One region of the Streptomyces sp. NPDC058534 genome, then DNA from elsewhere that is predicted to be linked to it. Evidence: riboswitches for the same ligand, from Rfam matches in the RefSeq annotation. Region 1 holds a riboswitch; the other holds the start of a gene.
The links. Region 1 has a riboswitch for cyclic di-AMP ahead of ACFWR9_RS20900 (M23 family metallopeptidase). Riboswitches for the same ligand answer to the same signal wherever they lie in the genome.
Positions count from the first base shown of each region.

Region 2: it holds a riboswitch for cyclic di-AMP, as region 1 does, so the genes downstream of both, ACFWR9_RS33120 (NlpC/P60 family protein) here and ACFWR9_RS20900 (M23 family metallopeptidase) in region 1, are expected to answer to the same signal.

Region 1 covers NZ_JBHXNW010000032.1:64,171-69,557, reverse strand. Annotated here, with positions in the region: gene ACFWR9_RS20905 (aldo/keto reductase) at 1-300, opposite strand, end outside; gene ACFWR9_RS20900 (M23 family metallopeptidase) at 445-1,485, opposite strand; cyclic di-AMP (ydaO/yuaA leader) riboswitch at 1,497-1,652, opposite strand; gene ACFWR9_RS20895 (PP2C family protein-serine/threonine phosphatase) at 1,877-3,097, opposite strand; tRNA gene ACFWR9_RS20890 (tRNA-Met) at 3,257-3,330, opposite strand; gene ACFWR9_RS20885 (dihydrofolate reductase family protein) at 3,387-4,517, opposite strand; gene ACFWR9_RS20880 (hypothetical protein) at 4,596-4,919, opposite strand; gene ACFWR9_RS20875 (DUF6247 family protein) at 4,916-5,263, opposite strand.
Region 2 covers NZ_JBHXNW010000072.1:17,821-23,207, reverse strand. Annotated here, with positions in the region: gene ACFWR9_RS33130 (peptidoglycan DD-metalloendopeptidase family protein) at 1-795, shown strand, start outside; gene pcrA (DNA helicase PcrA) at 897-3,383, opposite strand; cyclic di-AMP (ydaO/yuaA leader) riboswitch at 3,615-3,792, shown strand; gene ACFWR9_RS33120 (NlpC/P60 family protein) at 3,798-5,027, shown strand; gene ACFWR9_RS33115 (tellurite resistance/C4-dicarboxylate transporter family protein) at 5,055-5,387, shown strand, end outside.

The DNA of each region.
Region 1 (5,387 bases):
GGCGGAGAGGCCCGGGTACTCGGGGTGCTGGCTGACCTTGGTGGCGAGGACGACGTCATCGCGGTTGCCGCGGGCCGCGAACCACTGGCCGAGGACGGTCTCGGACTCGCCGCCGCTGTTGCCGTCGACCCAGGCGGAGTACGAGTCGGCGGTGTCCACGAAGTTGCCGCCGGCCGCCGTGTAGGCGTCCAGGACGGCGAAGGACCGATCCTGGTCGGCGGTCCAGCCGAAGACGTTGCCGCCGAGGGCGAGGGGGAAGACCTCCAGGTCGGAGGAGCCGAGCTTGCGCAGAGAAGTCATGTAGGGCGTCAACGAACGCACCCGAGCAGGTCATTCCGGCACGGACGCGAAAACCCCGCAGACCGGCAGCCCTGACGTCGGGGGGTTGCCGTCAGGACCGCCGGGGACCAGCGGGGGAAGCGCGGGAAGCGGGTTGGCCGTGGCTCAGGGGGTGAGGCCCTTGCTCTGCAGCCAGGCCATCGGGTCGATGCCGGAGCCGCCGCCCGAGTGGACCTCCATGTGGAGGTGGGCGCCGGTGACGTTGCCGGTGGCGCCGACGCGGCCGATGACGTCACCGGTGGTGACCTCCTGGCCGACGCTGACGCTGATGGAGGACTGGTGGGCGTACCAGATCTCGGTGCCGTCATCCAGGGTGAGCACGGTCTTGTAGCCGTACGACCCGTCCCAGCCGGCCGACGTGATGGTGCCGCTGTGCACGGCCTTGAGCAGCGTGCCCGTGGGTGCGGCGAAGTCGAGGCCGGTGTGTTGGCCGGAGGACCAGTAGGCGCCGGCCTGGCCGAAGGTCGAGGAGATCGTGTACGAGGAGGTCGGCAGCGTGAACTGCTTGGCCAGCTTGGCCAGGCGCTCGGCCTCGGCCTTCTTCGCGGCCTCCTCCTCCGCCTTCTTCTTGGCGGCGGCGGCCTTGGCCTCGGCCTCCTTCTCCGCCTTGGCGGCGGCTTCCGCGGCCTTCTTCTCGGCGGCGGCCGCGGCCTCGGCGGCGGCCTTGGTCTCGACCTGGGCCTGCTGTTGCTCGGCCTGCGCCATGATCCGGGCTCGCAGGGACTCACCGGCGCCGGCGGTGCTGGCGCCCTCCGCGGTGTCGGCGGCGGCGGTCACGCCGATGCCACTGAGCGGGGTGCTGGAACCCGCCGGCTGCGGCGCGTCCTCGTCGGAGATGAGCGAGCCGACGTTCGGCAGGTCCGGCATGGAGATCGACACCGGCGGCTTGCCGGTCTGCGCGCTGGCCATGCCGCCCGCGCCGACGGCGGCTATGACACCGACGCCGAGGACGGTGGAGCTGCGGGCGAGCCCGCCACGCTGCTTGGCGACGCGGTGCCGGCCGCGTACGGGGCGGATGGAGTCCTCGGTGGGATTCCACTCCTCCCAGGGGCCCTCTTCGGTGCGGTAACTCTCGTAGCCGAAGGTTTCGGTGTCGTGCCGACTGGGCACGAACGGGGCCTCGGGGGCAGGCCGGTTGGACGCCACGTGGGCGTACTCCTTTCCTTCCTTTCGCCTACCGGGTTAGCTGACGGGTTCGGAGCAGGAAGGTCTCCTACGCGCGCATGCAGCCGTGTTGCCACGGCGTCAAACGCCCGATTCACCCCAATGTGGTGGTTCCCCGGTTCCCTTGCGGGATTCGGCGCGTGCGCACGGAGCCGCCTTCTGTGACGGCTGGGACGACCGCGCTGCGTTATCGAACGTTAATAGACCCGGGGCCCGGATTCCAAGCTGTTCCTCTTGATCATTAACGAAAGCAGCCCGGACGTACACCCCAGGATCGGTAAAAATCGGGCGAGTTGACCGCGGCTCGGTAATCCCCTTCACGCCACTTCTTTCTGACGGAACGTCAGCTGTTATGCGGAGGGACGCCGACCCGTCACGGCTCGTGACAATGATCATGCTCGCCGCGTCGTGGACGCCGTACGGCGAGCAGCGCCATGTCGTCCGCCATCCCGCCCCCGGAGTGGCGGCGCACGTCGCGGGCGAGGGTGTCGAGCAGCTTCGCCGGGTGGCGGAAGACGCGGCCGGACAGCCGCGCGTACGGATCGTAGAACTCCCCCCGGTCGTCCCGGGCTTCCGACAGCCCGTCGGTGTACAGCAGCAGCGTGGCCCCACCGGGGAACGCGGTCTCCTCCGCGCGGTCGGGCCACACACCCAGCTCGCCCATGCCGAGCGGCAGCGCCGACTCCCGGGCGGGCAGCGACCCCAGGGTGCCGTCGCCGTGGAGCAGCAGGGGCGGCGGATGCCCGCGGTTGACGATGCGTACGGTCCCGGCGCCGTGCGGGAGTTCGGCGAGGACGGCGGTGGTGAAGCCCTCGAAGGCGTCCAGTCCCTCGCGCCGGGTGCCCTCGCGGGCCAGCGCCCGCTCCAGCCGCTGCGCCACCGCCTCCAGCGTCGCCTCCTGCTCGGCCGCCTCCCGGAAGGCGCCGATCACCACGGCGACGGCGGCCACCGCCCCCATGCCCTTGCCCCGCACGTCCCCCACGATGAGCCGGACGCCGCGCGCGCTGTCCTGCACCGCGTACAGGTCACCGCCGATGAAGGCGCCGGCCTGCGCGGCCTCGTAGCCGACGGCGATCTCGAAGCCGGCGATCCGTTCGGCCGGCTCGGGCAGTACGGCGCGCTGGGCGGCCTCGGCGATCTCCCGGGCGATGGCGAGGCGCTCGTCGGTACGGCGGACGAAGGCGTTGACGAAGACGGCGAGCGCGGCGACCGTCGCGATGGTGATCAGCTCGGTGAGGGAGTCGACGTAGTGGATGACGCCCTTGCCGATCTGCAGCCCGACGACCGCGGCGACCACGGCGACGCCGGTGAGCGCGGTGCCCCGCCGGGAGTAGATCGGGGCGGCGACCAGCGGCGCGGCGGTGTAGAGGGGACCGGCGGTGAAGTAGCGCGGGGTGACGATGTCGTACAGGACGGCGACGATGATCAGCAGTACAGGGAGCGAGCGCACGAGGGCCCGGCCGTAGGACGTACGCCACGGTCGTGGCTGCCCGGCGGGCGGCACGGGCGGTGTCTCGTCGCCGAGGCCCGGGTCGGGCACGGGATCGCCGGGGAGCCGGCCGCCGGCTCTGGCGTACGCTCCCTCGTCCTCCACCTCACCTGCCCGCACCACTGGTCTCCCGCCACCCCCTGTCCGCGCCGCTTGCCGTACTCCAGGTTTCCCGCGGCGGGGGCGGGCGGCGAGCGGTGCGGGCCGAGCGGGTGAACGCACCGAGGGCCGGAACCCTTTCGGATTCCGGCCCTCGGCCTTCAGTAGCGGGGACAGGATTTGAACCTGCGACCTCTGGGTTATGAGCCCAGCGAGCTACCGAGCTGCTCCACCCCGCGTCGTTGTGTTCTCCACTGTACGTCATCCCAGGGGCGGAATGCACATCCGTATCTCCCTACCCGTCCAGATGACGGTTCGGCGCCTTCGCCCGCCCCTCGTACTCCGGCAGTACGACGACGACGGCGCCCCCGGCGGCGAGCACCCCGCCGCCGTCCGCCCCCGGCACGAAGGTGTCCGGCTCCCGCCAGGCCGTGACCACGCGACGCACCCCGGCGTCGAGGATCAGCCGGGCACAGGGCGCGGGCCGGGAGGCGCGGCGGGCACAGGGTTCGAGGCTGCTGTACACGGTGGCCCCCGCGAGCCGCGGATCGGCGCGGTCGATCTTGGCGAGCGCGGCCTCCTCGGCGTGCACGACGGGGTCGCCGGCCTCCCGCGAATGCCCCCGCGCCAGCTCGCTCCCGTCGGCGGCGACCACGACCGCCCCCACGCTGAACGCCGTCCGTGACGGCGGGCACAGCTCCGCCAGCTCGCAGGCGAGCGCCAGCCAGTGCCGGTCGGCGGGGCTCACGCGGTCGCCGGTGCCGGGCGCGGTCGGCAGGTACCGGGTCAGCACGACGTCCTCGATCCGCCGCGACTCCACCAGCCGCAGCCGCCCGCCCTGGTAGGCGCCGGGCCCGAAGAGCCGGGGCGCGGCCGGGTCGCCGACGAGCAGGGGCGCGAGAACGAGCTGAAGCTCGTCGGCGAGTTCCTCCTGAAGCAGCTGGGTGTGGACGGTCCCCCCGCCCTCGACCATGAGCCGCCGCACCCCGCGCCGGTCGTGGAGATACTCCAGCGCCGCCCGCCAGTCGAGCGCGGCACCGAGCGGCACGACGTCGGCGCCGATCCCCAGCGCGCGAGCCCGCCGGGCACCGTCGTCCGTGGTCAGGAGCACCTTGTCCCCGCCGGTGTGCCAGAACCGCGCCGCCGGGTCCAGCTCACCGCTGCCGCTGACGGTGACCTTGAGCGGGTACTCGGCCTTCCCCGCCGTGGTGCGGGCTGCCCGCCGCTCGGCGGAGTTCACCAGCAGCCGCGGATTGTCGGCCCGGATCGTCCCGGCCCCGACCAGAATCGCGTCCACCGACGCCCGCACCTCGTCGACCCGCTCGAAGTCGGCGGGGCTGGACAGCAGGAGCCGGTCGGGTCCGGTGTCGTCCAGACAGCCGTCGAGGGAGACGGCGGCGGAGAGGAGGACGTACGGGAGGGGCATCAAGGGCGCTCCGTGGGAGGCGTGGACGTTGTCCGGGCGACCGGCTCAGGGACCGCGAACGCATCACCTGATCACGCGTCACTGCCAGAAGACCTCTTCCACGGTGATCTGGGGATCCTCGACGCGCGGAACGAAGGTATAGACCAGCCATCCCCGATGGTTGTCGAAGAACAGGATGTGCGGGCCCTTGGGATCGGTGGACCGTACCGGTTCGACGTACATGGTTTTCGGAAGGTCCGCATCGGCGTCGATTCCCCGGAAGAACGGGTCCCTGGCCGTCACCAGTTCGGCACGGGCCTCGTCGACCATCTCCCGGACCGACTCCGGCAGCGCTTCGCGGTCCGCCAGGGCGTCGAGCCGCCAGTCCAACTGCCAAGGCGGCCCCGGGAACTCATCGGTCACTGGCCGGGCTCCGTCTGCCGGACCTGGTGGCGAATCTTCGAGGCCTCTTCGAGCAGCGCCGTGGCCTCGACGACGTCGGTGGAATCCGCCGCACGGTGGTGGAGATCAGCCATGTGTGCGTCGAGCTCCGGATCGCGAGCGATCGCGTACTCGGCCCACCAGCGGGCCATGAACGCGGGAAGAGGACCGATGTCGAAGGTGTCGGCGATCGCCCGCTTCCAGTGCTCGTCGAAGTCGGGCAGCAGTTGGGGAGCGTACTGGGCGATGGCAGCGCGCAACGCCTTTGGATTCCGCTCGGGCATGGGAGGAACGACCGGCGTGGGTTCTGCGGCGTGTGCGGACATGACCGGATGTACTCCTTCGTGCTCCTTCGGCGCACCGTGCCTCCGACGATAGCCCGCCTCGGCAATTGGGGCGGGCCACTCGATTGCCAGGCCTTGAACCCGGGACCGGTTCGCGGTACGAGGC
Region 2 (5,387 bases), on a different contig from region 1:
GCCCCCCGCATCCCGGCCGCGCGCGGCGCCTCCCGGGCCGGGGCGCGTTCCCGCCGCCGCCAGCCCGCCAAGCGCTCCGCGCTGCTGACCATCGCCGTGCCGTCGGCCTGCGTGATGAGCGTCGCCGGTATCGCGGCCGCCTCCGTCGGCAGCCTCACCGGCGACGAGGGCACGGAGACCACGGCGGCGGCCGCGGACCCGGGCGGGCAGCAGGCCGCGCCGGTGAAGCCGTCCACGGCCAACAACAAGCTGGACACGCAGCTCACCAGCCTCGCCGCCGGAGCCGACGACTTCGCCGACCGGGCCAGCCGGACGCAGGAGCGCATCGACCTCAAGGCCCAGCAGGCGGCCGAGAAGAAGCGCGCGGCGGAGGAGGCGGCCCGCAAGGAGCGGCTGCGCCCCAAGTTCGCCCTCCCGGTGGCGCAGCACGGCCTCAGCGCGTACTACGGGCAGGCCGGCATCAACTGGATGTCCGTGCACAGCGGCATCGACTTCCCCGTGTCGTACGGGACGACGGTGATGGCCGCGACCGACGGCACGGTCCGTACGCAGTACAACAGCGCGTACGGCAACATGATGATCGTGACGGCGAAGGACGGCACGGAGACGTGGTACTGCCACCTCTCCAGCTACCAGGTCCCCTCCGGTACGACGGTGAAGGCCGGCGACGCGATCGCCTTCTCCGGCAACTCGGGCAACTCGACCGGACCGCACCTGCACTTCGAGGTGCGCCCCGCGGGCGGTTCGGCGATCGACCCGCTCTCGTGGCTGCGCAGCCACGGCCTGAACCCTTAGTGACGCCGTAGCGTCTCAGCCGCCGGCCCGCCCCCGGGGCGTGCGCCGACCGGCCGCGGACCCGAGCCGCAGCCCGGGCCCGCGCGGCCCGTCCCGCACCGTCAGAGCTTCTCCACCGGCGCGTACCGCAGCAGCAGCCGCTTCGGCTTGGGGTCGCCGAAGTCGATGGTGGCCTCGGCGTTGGACCCGGTGCCCTTGACCCCGACGACCGTCCCGAGCCCGAACTGATCGTGCGTGACGCGGTCGCCGACCGCCAGGGACACCGTCGGCTGCTCCGCGCCGGCGGACCGGCGGGTGGCGAAGCCGGACGCGCCCGACGCCGAGGAACGGGAACGGGACGACGACAGCGAGGCCGCCAAGCCCGAGACCGGCGCGGAGGGAGCCGGTCCGTTCGCCCCGGTGCGCTTCCACTCCAGGTGGGGGGCCGGGATCTCCTCCAGGAACCGCGAGGGCGGGTTGTAGGAGGGCTGGCCCCAGGCGCTGCGCAGCGTGGACCGGGTCAGGTAGAGCCGCTCGCGGGCGCGCGTGATGCCGACGTACGCCAGCCGCCGCTCCTCCTCCAGCTCCTTGGCCTGGCCGAGGGCGCGCATGTGCGGGAAGACGCCGTCCTCCATGCCGGTGAGGAAGACGACCGGGAACTCCAGGCCCTTGGCGGTGTGCAGGGTCATCAGGGTGACGACGCCGTCGCCGTCCTCGTCGTCCGGGATCTGGTCGGAGTCCGCGACCAGGGCGACCTTCTCCAGGAAGTCGGCCAGGGTCCCGGCCTCCTCGCCCTCGGCGCGCTCCTGCTCGAACTCCAGGGCGACGGCCGCGAGTTCCTGGAGGTTCTCGATGCGGGTCTCGTCCTGGGGGTCGGTGGAGGCCTGCAACTCGGCGAGGTATCCCGTGCGTTCGAGGATGGCCTCAAGGACGGTCGCCGGTCCGGCGCCGGACTCGACGATGGTGCGCAGGTCCTCCATGAGCGTGTTGAACCGCCTGACGGCGTTGGCGGAGCGCGCCGCCATGCCATACGCCTCGTCGACGCGCTTGAGCGCCTGCGGGAAGCTGATCTTCTCGCGCTGCGACAGGGCGTCGATCATCGCCTCGGCCCGGTCACCGATGCCGCGCTTGGGGACGTTGAGGATCCGGCGCAGCGGCACCGAGTCCTCGGGGTTGGCCAGCACCCGCAGGTAGGCCAGGACGTCCCGGACCTCCTTGCGCTCGTAGAAGCGGACGCCGCCGACGACCTTGTAGGGCAGGCCGGTGCGGATGAAGACCTCTTCGAAGACCCGGGACTGCGCGTTGGTGCGGTAGAAGACGGCGACGTCGCCCGCCTTGGCCTCGCCCGCGTCCGTGAGGCGGTCTATCTCGTCGGCGACGAACTGGGCCTCGTCGTGCTCGGTGTCGGCGACGTACCCGGTGATCTGCGCGCCGGCGCCCTGGTTGGTCCACAGGTTCTTGGGCCGACGGGACTCGTTGCGCTCGATGACCGCGTTGGCGGCGGTGAGGATGGTCTGGGTGGAGCGGTAGTTCTGCTCCAGGAGGATCGTCGTCGCGTTCGGGTAGTCCTCCTCGAACTGGAGGATGTTGCGGATGGTGGCGCCGCGGAAGGCGTAGATCGACTGGTCGGCGTCGCCCACCACGCACAGCTCGGCGGGCGGGACCTCGGCCTCGGGCGGCACGTCGACGGGGTGCTCGGAGGTGCCGACCAGCTCGCGCACCAGGGCGTACTGGGCGTGGTTGGTGTCCTGGTACTCGTCGACCATGACGTGCCGGAAGCGGCGGTGGTAGTGCTCGGCGACGTCCGGGAAGGCGCGGAGCAGGTTGACCGTAGTCATGATCAGGTCGTCGAAGTCGAGGGCGTTGGCCTCGCGCAGCCGCGACTGGTACATGGCGTAGGCCTGGGCGAGGGTCTTCTCGAAGCCGTCGGCGGCCTGCGCGGCGAAGTCCTCCTCGTCGATCAGCTCGTTCTTCAGATTCGAGATCTTGGCGCTGAAGGACTTGGGCGGGAAGCGCTTGGGATCCAGGTCGAGGTCGCGGCAGACCAGTGCCATGAGCCGCTTGGAGTCGGCGGCGTCGTAGATCGAGAAGGACGACGTGAAGCCGAGCCGCTTCGACTCGCGGCGCAGGATGCGCACGCAGGCGCTGTGGAAGGTCATCACCCACATCGCGTTGGCGCGCGGGCCGACGAGCTGCTCGACGCGCTCCTTCATCTCACCGGCGGCCTTGTTGGTGAAGGTGATCGCGAGGATCTGGCCCGGGTGGACACTGCGCTCGGCCAGCAGGTGGGCGATGCGGTGGGTGAGCACGCGGGTCTTGCCGGAGCCGGCGCCGGCCACGATGAGCAGGGGGGAGCCGGAGTGCACCACGGCGGCTCGCTGGTTCTCGTTCAGCCCGTCCAGGAGGGCGGCCGGGTCCAGGGCGGGGCGCGGGGCGCCGTCCCGGTAGTACCGGTCGCGCTCTGGAGGCGCGTCGAACTTCCCGCCGAACAGATCGTGCGGGACCGGCTCCGGTCCGTGATCGTCCTCGGGCGGCGGCGGGGGTTCCTCCTCGTGACCCCGGGGGGTCTGGAGGCTCGCCAGGAAGCTGTCGTCAAAGAGGCTGCTCATCGCTCTCCGAGTCTAGGGCGCCCCACCGACAACCCGGCGCCGCCCCGGAAAATGGCCGGGACACCGCCCACCGGCACGCCCTGCGACGTGGTGCGACACGAAGAGTGACACCCGCGGCCAAGGTCACGAAAATGTATCGGGCATATCACCCACCAACCTTCACAGCGGCCACACGAGTTGGCTACGGTGCGGGCAGGCCGAACGACCCCCTCCGGCGAACCTCGCCGGGCCGCGCGGCCTCCGCCGAGTCCGACGTGCCCGTCACGGCACCCGGAGCCGGGGACCCAACCGAGAACTTGGGGTGAATCGGCCGTACCGCCCTCGACGAGGACGGTCCCGCCGTAGGGCAACCCTTCCGTGCCGCCCGAACCCGACAGCTAACCCGGTAGGCGGAGCACTGGAAGGAGCGCCTCCTTGGCGTCGCACCGCAAGTCGCGCCCCACCGGTTCACGCGTCGCGGGCATACGGGCCCCGGCCATCGCCACGGCGGCCCTCACCTCCGTCGCCCTGCTGTCCCAGACAGCGAACGCCACGCCGTCGGACGACGACAGGCCGAGCCTCGAAGAGGTCGAGAAGAAGGTCGACGACCTCTACCGGCAGGCGGGGTCGGCCACCGAGAAGTACAACGCGGCCAAGGAGAAGACCGCCAAGCAGCGCAAGCGCGTCGACACCCTCCTCGACGACGTGGCCCAGCGCACCCAGAAGCTCAACGAGGCGCGCGAGGAGCTGGGTTCCTTCGCCTCCGCGCAGTACCGCACGGGCACGGCGGTCCCGGAGACGGCGACCTTCCTGCTCGCGGACTCGCCGCAGGAGTACTTCGACCAGAACCAGCTGATGGGCCGGCTCACCGGCCGTCAGAAGATCGCGGTCGACGACTACGTCACGCAGCAGTCCGAGACGATGAAGAAGCGCCGGGAGGCCACCGAGAGCCTGGAGACGCTCACCGGCTCGCAGAAGGACCTGAAGACGGCCAAGTCGACCGTCCAGAAGAAGCTCGCCACCGCGCGTGAGCTGCTGTCGGAGCTGACCGCCGAGGAGAAGGCCCGGCTCGCGGCGATCGAGAAGAAGAAGCAGGAGGCGGCCGCCCGCAAGGCCGCGGAGCTGGCCAAGCAGCAGGCCGAGCAGCAGGCCGAGCAGCAGGCCGAGCAGCAGGCCAAGCAGCAGGCCGAGGAGCGCGAACGGCGGGAGGAGGCCGCGCGGCAGGAGAGCGGCGGCACCTCCTCCGGTTCCTCGGAGTCCTCCGGCACCGGTTCGTCGGGGTCGTCGACGCCGGACTCCTCGTACGGCACCAAGGCCGAGAAGGCGCTCGGCTTCGCCCGCGCCCAGATCGGCAAGCCGTACGTCTGGGGCGCCACCGGCCCCGGCTCCTACGACTGCTCGGGCCTCACCCAGGCCGCCTGGAAGGCCGCGGGGGTGACGCTGCCGCGCGTCACCTACGACCAGGTCAACGCCGGCACGACCGTCCCCGTCTCCCAGGCGCAACCCGGTGACCTGGTCTTCTTCTACGACGACCTCAGCCACGTCGGCCTCTACATCGGCAACGGCATGATGATCCACGCCCCGAAGCCGGGCGCGTACGTGCGCGAGGAGTCGATCTTCTACGACGGCGAGTCGTCGATCCACAGCGTGGTGCGACCCGCCTGACCGGCGCGGCTCTCTAGCATCGGGGGCATGTCGTCAGGCACGTCGTCAGGCACGTCGTCAGGCTTTCCCCCCTCCCCCCTGCGCGCCTGGTGGGCGCAGCGTCCACCGGCGGCCGGGGCCGCGGTGATGGCGACCGGCATCCTGTCGGTCGCCCTGCATATGACGGGACACGAGGTCCTGTCCCGCATCGCCCTGTTCCTGGCCTGCGCCGCCTGGCTGACCCTGGCGGCGAACTTCGTCTACCTGCTGCTGGTCGAACGCCCGCAGTGGCTGACGCGGGCGGGGACGCCGGGCGCGCTCACCGCGGTCGCCGCGACCACCGTGCTCGGCACCCGGTTCTCGCTGCACGGCTGGACGACC